2 regions of the Bradyrhizobium sp. SZCCHNPS1003 genome follow, and region 1 is predicted to be linked to the other one. Evidence: predicted binding sites of a transcription regulator. Region 1 holds the regulator's gene; the other holds the start of a gene.

Region 1 (4,209 bases):
GCGACCGCGCGCGTGTCGCCCAGCAGGCGGCCACCACCATTCCGGGCGTCCGCGAAGCGCGCATCACGATGTCCGAGCCGATCCGCATCGACGGCCAGCCGGCCTACGAGACCCGGCTCGAAGCCACCAGCGGCAAGGACAATACGCCGGTGACCGTGGTGCAATGGCTGCGCTTCGGCGGGCCGAATACACTGCGGATCATCGGCAGCGCGCCGCGCGATCAGTGGTCGGTAGCCTTCCCGCGCTTCCGCGCCGTCCGCGACGGCATCCAGCCGAGAGGCTGAGCCCAACTCGGTATCCGGACGCCGCGGTCTCATCGGCCGCGGTCCATTTGCCGCGACACGAACTACAAACTCGCGCCGACAAACAAGAAGCCACGGGCATCACCGCCCGTGGCTTCTTCGTTGGACTGACAGGACGGCAGGAGAAGACCTGCCTATGCTCGCCGTCACGCGGCGCTGTTCGACTGATCGTTGCTCGGCGCGGGCGCCGCCTTCGCGCCACCCTTGGACACGCCGACCAGCGCGGGACGCAGGATGCGCTCGCCGATCATGAAGCCGGCCTGCACGACCTGCACCACGGTGCCCGACGGCACCGACGAATCCGGGACCTCGTACATCGCCTGCTGGAAGTTGGGGTCGAACTTCTGTCCCGTCGGATCGAACTTCTTGACGCCGTTCTTCTCCAGCGTGTTGAGCAGCGAGCGCTCGGTGAGCTCGACGCCCTCGATCAACGATTTGAGGCCTGCATCGGCATTGGCGCGTGTCTCGGCCGGCACGGCATCGAGCGCGCGCTGCAGATTGTCGGCGATGTCGAGCACGTCGCGCGCGAAACCGGTAATGCCGTACATGCGTGCATCGGCGACTTCACGGGCCGTCCGCTTGCGCAGGTTCTCCATCTCCGCCAGCGTGCGCAGCATCTTGTCGCGCGCGTCGGCCGCCTCCTTGGCAAGGGCCTCGGCCGAGCCGGTCTCAGGGTCGTCGGGCATGATGTAGGGCTTGGAGACGACGGGGTCGCTGGCCTGCGCCGGGTTTTCCGGATCATTCTTATGCAGGTCGGGATCGGTCATGGACAGACTCGCAAGTTCGGCTGACGGGTTTTGGGGGTATGGGGCGGGATATCGTGCTTTGAGCGTCGAAAATCAAGCGCAGCCTGACCATCGCGCCCGGAGGCGCTGTCCGCGGGTTAATCATGTCACGCGTCAGCCACCCAGCAGCCGGCTGACCAGACGCGCGGCATAATCGACCGTCGGGATCACCCGGGCATAGTTGAGCCGGGTCGGACCGATGACGCCAAGCACGCCGACGATGCGACCCGTGGCGTCGGAATAGGGCGATACGATCGTCGACGAGCCCGACAGCGAGAACAGCTTGTTCTCCGAGCCGATGAAGATGCGGACACCTTCCGCGTTCTCTGCCCGTCCAAGCAGATCGACGACGCCGCGCTTGGTCTCGAGATCGTCGAACAGCCGCCGCACGCGCTCGAGATCTTCGAGCGCATGCAGGTCCTCGAGCAGGTTGGCGTGGCCGCGCACGATGAGCTGCCGCTCGTCGCTGTCCCCTCCGGACCAGCTCGCGACACCGGCGGCGATCACCTTCTGCGTCAGCAGGTCGAGCTCGGCGCGATCATGCGCCAGCGCCGTCTCGAGCTCGAGCCGTGCTTCCGCCAGCGTCCGGCCTCTGATGCGGGCATTGAGGAAATTCGACGCCTCGGTCAGCGCCGAGGACGGCACGCCCGGCGGCAGAACCAGAACCCGGTTCTCGACCTGCCCGTCCTCGCCCACCAGCACGACCAGCGCACGCTCGGGCTCGAGCCGCACGAACTCGATGTGCTTCAGCCGGGTGTTGGATTTTGCGGTCAGCACCACGGCAGCGGCACGGGTCAGACCCGACAGCCGGGTCAGCGCCTCGTCCAGAGCGGCCTCGACCGATTGCGCCCGCCCGACCGCGGCGAGCTGGCTCTGGATCGATTGCTGCTCAGCCTCGGTCATGTCGCCGACCTGCATCAGGGCGTCCACGAAGAAACGCAGGCCGGCCTCGGTCGGCAGCCGGCCGGCCGAGGTGTGCGGCGCGTAGATCAGGCCGAGCTGCTCGAGATCGGCCATGACGTTGCGCACCGAGGCCGGCGACAGCGGAACCGCGATCAGCCGCGAAATGTTGCGCGAGCCGACCGGCTCGCCGGTCGCCAGATAGCTTTCGACGATCTGCCGGAAGATCTCGCGCGAGCGCTCGTTGAGCTGCGCCAGACCGGCCGGCGGTGTCATCAGGTTGATCGGATCGTGGTGGGCCACCAGATGCTCTCCTCGCAGCTGCCTATAATGTGTCCATGCGGCGGCTCGGTGGCAAGCCGGTCGTCGCGTGCTCTCGGGCGCGACGAGGCCATGATAATCCCTTGATAAGCCCTTGCCGCTGCCGGTCGCGGCTCCTACAAGGCCGGTCAAAGTCGGTCTTTCGCGCGCTTTCACGGAGAGAATCATGCGGCCGAGCCGCCGTGCACCGGATGAACTGCGGGCCGTGAGCCTGGAACGCGGCGTCGTCAAATACGCCGAGGGCTCCTGCCTGGTGAAGTTCGGCGACACCCATGTGCTGGTCACCGCCACGCTGGAGGACCGGCTGCCGCCCTGGCTCAAGGGCCAGGGGCGCGGCTGGATCACGGCTGAATACGGCATGCTGCCGCGCGCCACGCTGGAACGGACCCGGCGCGAGGCCTCCGCCGGCAAGCAGACCGGTCGCACCGTCGAGATCCAGCGTCTGATCGGTCGCTCGCTGCGCACCGCGATCGACCTGGAAGCGCTCGGCGAGCGCCAGATCACGGTCGATTGCGACGTGCTGCAGGCCGACGGCGGCACGCGCACGGCGTCGATCACCGGCGCCTGGGTGGCGCTGGCTGACTGCATCAAGTGGATGAAGTCGCGCAACATGATCAAGACCGAGGTGCTGCGCGCCAACGTCGCCGCGATCTCCTGCGGCATCTACAACGGCACGCCGGTGCTGGATCTCGACTACGCCGAGGATTCCGAGGCGGAGACCGACGCCAATTTCGTCATGACCGGCGACGGCCGCATCATCGAGGTGCAGGGCACGGCGGAGAAGACGCCGTTCACCGAGGCCGAGCTCCTGGCGCTGATGGCACTGGCCCGCAAGGGCGTGGCGCGACTGGTCGACCTGCAGAAGATGGCGGTCGCGTGAGTAGCGGTCATCGCAAGCTCACGGGGCGCCTCGTCATCGCGACCCACAATCCCGGCAAGCTTGCCGAGATGCGCGAGCTGCTCGCCCCCCATGGCGTCGAGGCGGTGTCGGCCGGCGATCTCGGCCTGGACGAGCCGGACGAGACCGGCGAGACCTTCCAGGCCAACGCCCGCATCAAGGCGGTCGCCGCGGCCAAGGCCGCGCAGCTTCCTGCCTTTGCCGACGATTCCGGTATCGTGGTTCATGCGCTCGATGGGGCGCCGGGGATCTATTCGGCGCGCTGGGCCGGACCGGACAAGGATTTCACCAGCGCGATGGCGCGGATCGAGCGCCTGCTGCAGGAGCGGGGCGCGATGAGTGCCGACAAGCGCACCGCGCATTTCGTCTCGGCGCTGTGCGTGGCGTGGCCGGACGGTCATGTCGAGGAGGTCGAGGCGCGGGTCGACGGCACCCTGGTCTGGCCGCCGCGCGGCACGGCGGGCTTCGGCTACGACCCGATGTTCCTGCCCGAGGGCCACGACCGGACCTTCGGCGAGATGACCAGCATCGAGAAGCATGGCCTGCCGCCGCTCGGGCTCGGCCTGTCGCACCGGGCGCGCGCCTTCGTGAAGCTCGCGGAGATCTGCCTTGACCAGCGCTGACAGCGAAGCGTTCGGCGTCTATGTGCACTGGCCGTTCTGCCTGTCGAAATGTCCGTATTGCGACTTCAACAGCCATGTCCGGCATGCCGCCATCGATCAGGACCGCTTCGCCCGCGCCTTTGCGCAGGAGATCGCGACCACGGCCGCCCGCATCGGGCCGCGCACCGTCACGTCGATTTTTCTCGGCGGCGGCACGCCGTCGCTGATGCAGCCGCAGACGGTCGGCGCCATTCTCGACGCGATCGGCAAGCACTGGCACGTCGCTGGCGATGTCGAGGTGTCGCTCGAAGCCAATCCGACCAGCGTCGAGGCGACACGCTTTGCCGGCTATCGCGCCGCCGGCGTCAACCGGGTCTCGCTCGGCGTCCAGGCGATGGACG
Region 2 (4,209 bases), on a different contig from region 1:
CAGGAATTCCCAGGCGCGCGGCGGGCTGAGGAAGAATGCGCTCGCGGACGCGCCGCCTCGCATCAGCAGCAGACCGAGCGCGAACGAACCAACAGCCAGCAGCGCCAGCGTGACCGGCAGCGCCAGCCGTCGCCCGCGCGCTATCAGCAACACGGCCCAGACCACGACGGGGAGTACCAGATAGAACTGCTCCTCGACGGCGAGCGACCAGGTGTGCAGCAGCGGCTTCTCGACCGCGGCGTGGTCGAAATAGCCGGACTGCTGCCAGAAGAAGATGTTCGAGGTGAAGGTGACGACGGCGGCCGCGGAACGGAAGAACTCGGCGCGCTCGGAGCCCAGCATGTCCTGCGACGCCGGGATCGCCGCGAACGCCACCATGGCGTAGAGCGCCGGCAGCAGCCGCCGCACCCGCCGCTCGTAGAATTGCGCGAACGAAAAGCGGCCCGCCGCCATCTCCGCGGCAATGATGCCGGTGATCAGGTAGCCGGAGATGACGAAGAAGATGTCGACGCCGACGAAGCCGCCGAAGATCGCCGGCGCCTCGAAATGGAATGCGACAACGGAGAGCACCGCGATGGCGCGCAGCCAGTCGATGTCCTCGCGATGGGCGGCACCTGAAGCCGAACCGGCGCCCGCGTTGGCGATGCGGGGCTGCATCGATGCGCGCGTGCGGGGCGCGCGCGGGATCGTGGGAGCGAACTGGACGACGAAGCGCGGCAACGGGACAGGTACGCCTTTACGCAAGCCCGCGGCGAACACCTCTTACGGATTCGTCGCCGGCCCATCCGTCCCAGTGACGCGAGACCGGATGTCAACACACACGCGCGATGCGACCGCCGTCCATCGCACGCGAATGTTTCCATCCGTTTCTGTCGGCTTTACGTCGACAGTTCGACGGTTTTGAAGTCGGCCGGCAGGATCACTTCCAGCAGCTCGACGTCGTCGGAATAGTCGAGGATCATGTGCCGGATCTTCGGCGGCTGGGTCCAGCAACTGCCCTCCTGCATCAGCGTCTCGCCGACGCCTTCGAGGTAGCTCTTCACCCAGCCCTTGAGCACATAGACCATCTGGAAGTCGACCGCATGGGTGTGCAGCTTGGAGACTTCCTGCGGATTGCACGGCGGCAGCATGCGGATGACATGCGCGCGCGCCAGCCCGTGCGTCGCGTCGGCGATGCCGAGGTCGCGGTAAACAGCATAGGCGCGCAGTCCGTCGGCCTTGAAGTCCTCCTCGCGGTGATGGCTGATGGCGACCTTCTGTTTGCGCCGGCGCGGCGCCGGCGCTGGTCGCCCCTTGCTCGCGAGCGCCTTGCGCGTCGAGGGTTTCGCCACCCTTCCCGGCTTGGCCGGCGCCGCGAAGGCGGTCTTCGCCGTCGGCTTTGTCTTTGCGGTTTTTCGCGGCGCGGCTTTCGCGGCGGCGCGTGATGCTGATTTGGCGGTGCGGCTCTTCTTGGCCATGGCGCTCTCCCTGCGTGTCCTCGCACGCGAGGATAGCACAACCTGCCGCTTTGCGGGTCGACCGATCGACGACCTCAACAGGGCCGAGGCAGCGCTTAACCCGGATGAGCGAAACGACATCCGGGGACTCACGCGCGTCCGCGTTGAACCCGGATATCGCTTCGCTCATCCGGGCTACGCGTCAGCCTCAATGCAGCCGGAAGATGCCGTCGACGGCGCGCAGCTCGGCCGGCTTGATCAGCTTGGAATGCGCCACCGTGACCGAGTACAAGGGGCCCTCGATCTTCTCCTGCCAGAACGCCAGGAAGTCCTGCAGCGCGGGGAATTTCGGAAACAGGTCGTAGTTCTGCCAGACATAGGTCTGCAGCAGCGAGCGGTGATCCGGCATCCGATACAGGATCTGCGCCGTCGTCAGCCCGTAACCCAGCACCTGTTTCCGAAAGTCCTCGGAAACCTCAACCTTCGACACCATGCCAACCTCCGTTTCTGGAGCGCATGTCCGTGTGGCCAACCGGGATGGAGCCACCCGGCAAAGATGCGCTCACTGCCAAGAAATGTGACGCATGTCCTCAACCCATCTCAAGCTTAAATGTTTAACGACATGTTGAAAAATGCTGCATTAGCAGCCACTTAGCCCAGGTGCTAATACGGGGTTTCATGGTTCGTTCCGCTCCCGTTAACGCTATCGGAACGCTTTGGCAGAGCCCGCAGTTGACTGCTAATTTTTCTGCTACAAGCCCTTGTCCGGCTGAATGCTCTCCCCTAAATCCAGCCCACGTGCTGGCACTCGCCGGCACCGACTGCCAAAATTCCAGAAACTGACAATCGCCTCAATAGCTTAGGAGGACTGTATGGCTTTCCGTCCGCTTCACGACCGCGTCGTGGTCAAGCGCATCGACGCCGAAGAGAAGACCGCTGGCGGCATCATCATCCCCGACTCGGCCAAGGAGAAGCCCTCGCAGGGCGAAGTGATCGCGGTGGGCCCGGGCGCCCGCGACGAGAGCGGCAAGCTGGTCCCGCTCGACGTCCAGGTCGGTGATCGCGTGCTGTTCGGCAAGTGGTCGGGCACCGAGGTCAAGATCGACGGCCAGGAGCTGCTGATCATGAAGGAGAGCGACATCATGGGCGTGCTCACCGACACCGCGTCGAAGAAGAAGGCCGCCTAAGCCCAACCCGCTCAACGCTCACCCTGAGGAGCGCCTGCGGGCGCCCTGCCCAGGGTGAGACGACCAATTCAACTCAGGGAAACCCAATATGTCAGCAAAAGACGTTAAGTTCGGCGTCGACGCCCGCGATCGCATGCTGCGCGGCGTGGACATCCTCGCCAATGCCGTCAAGGTCACGCTCGGCCCGAAGGGCCGCAACGTCGTCCTCGACAAGTCGTTCGGCGCTCCCCGCATCACCAAGGACGGCGTCACCGTCGCCAAGGAGATCGAGCTCGACGACAAGTTCGAGAACATGGGCGCACAGATGGTGCGCGAAGTCGCCTCCAAGTCCGCTGACGCGGCCGGCGACGGCACCACCACCGCGACCGTGCTGGCCCAGGCCATCGTGCGCGAAGGCGCCAAGGCGGTTGCCGCCGGCATGAACCCGATGGATCTGAAGCGCGGCATCGACCTCGCGGTCGAGGCGGTCGTTGCAGACCTCGTCAAGAACTCCAAGAAGGTCACGTCGAACGACGAGATCGCCCAGGTCGGCACCATCTCCGCCAACGGCGACGCCGAGATCGGCAAGTTCCTCGCCGACGCCATGAAGAAGGTCGGCAACGAGGGTGTCATCACCGTCGAGGAAGCCAAGTCGCTGGAGACCGAGCTCGACGTGGTCGAGGGCATGCAGTTCGACCGCGGCTACATCTCGCCCTACTTCGTCACCAACGCCGACAAGATGCGCGTCGAGATGGATGACGCCTACATCCTGATCAACGAGAAGAAGCTCTCCTCGCTGAACGAGCTGCTGCCGCTGCTCGAGGCCGTGGTGCAGACCGGCAAGCCGCTGGTCATCGTCGCCGAGGACGTCGAGGGCGAGGCGCTCGCCACCCTGGTCGTCAACCGCCTGCGTGGCGGCCTGAAGGTCGCCGCCGTCAAGGCTCCGGGCTTCGGCGATCGCCGCAAGGCCATGCTGCAGGACATCGCGATCCTGACCGGCGGCCAGGCGATCTCGGAAGATCTCGGCATCAAGCTCGAGAACGTCAACCTCTCGATGCTCGGCCGCGCCAAGAAGGTGATGATCGACAAGGAGAACACCACGATCGTCAACGGCGCCGGCAAGAAGGCCGACATCGAGGCGCGCGTTCAGCAGATCAAGGCGCAGATCGAGGAGACCACCTCGGACTACGACCGTGAGAAGCTGCAGGAGCGTCTGGCCAAGCTCGCGGGCGGCGTCGCGGTGATCCGCGTCGGCGGTGCGACCGAGGTCGAGGTCAAGGAGCGCAAGGATCGCGTGGATGACGCGATGCATGCGACCCGCGCGGCTGTCGAGGAAGGCATCCTGCCGGGCGGCGGCGTCGCCCTGCTGCGTGCTTCCGAGCAGCTCAAGGGCCTGCGCACCAAGAACGACGACCAGAAGACCGGCATCGAGATCGTCCGCAAGGCGCTCTCCGCCCCGGCCCGCCAGATCGCGATCAACGCGGGCGAGGACGGCTCGGTCATCGTCGGCAAGATCCTGGAGAAGGACCAGTACGCCTACGGCTTCGACAGCCAGACCGGCGAGTACGGCAACTTGGTCTCCAAGGGCATCATCGACCCGACCAAGG

What was found. Region 1 encodes HrcA, which represses chaperone genes, less so after heat shock. Its sites were predicted from a motif close to GTTAGCACTCNCNNNNNGNGAGTGCTAAC; they were not measured.
Region 2: the regulator HrcA is predicted to act here: its motif matches at 2,237-2,265, upstream of groES (co-chaperone GroES).

What each region holds. Positions count from the first base shown of each region.
Region 1 covers NZ_JAUHIU010000019.1:85,874-90,082, forward strand. Annotated here, with positions in the region: gene QX126_RS27260 (hypothetical protein) at 1-284, shown strand, start outside; gene grpE (nucleotide exchange factor GrpE) at 449-1,069, opposite strand; gene hrcA (heat-inducible transcriptional repressor HrcA) at 1,202-2,290, opposite strand; gene rph (ribonuclease PH) at 2,475-3,188, shown strand; gene rdgB (RdgB/HAM1 family non-canonical purine NTP pyrophosphatase) at 3,185-3,829, shown strand; gene hemW (radical SAM family heme chaperone HemW) at 3,816-4,209, shown strand, end outside.
Region 2 covers NZ_JAUHIU010000002.1:488,564-492,772, reverse strand. Annotated here, with positions in the region: gene QX126_RS05955 (acyltransferase family protein) at 1-657, opposite strand, end outside; gene QX126_RS05950 (cupin domain-containing protein) at 879-1,457, opposite strand; gene QX126_RS05945 (usg protein) at 1,645-1,929, opposite strand; gene groES (co-chaperone GroES) at 2,309-2,623, shown strand; gene groL (chaperonin GroEL) at 2,712-4,209, shown strand, end outside.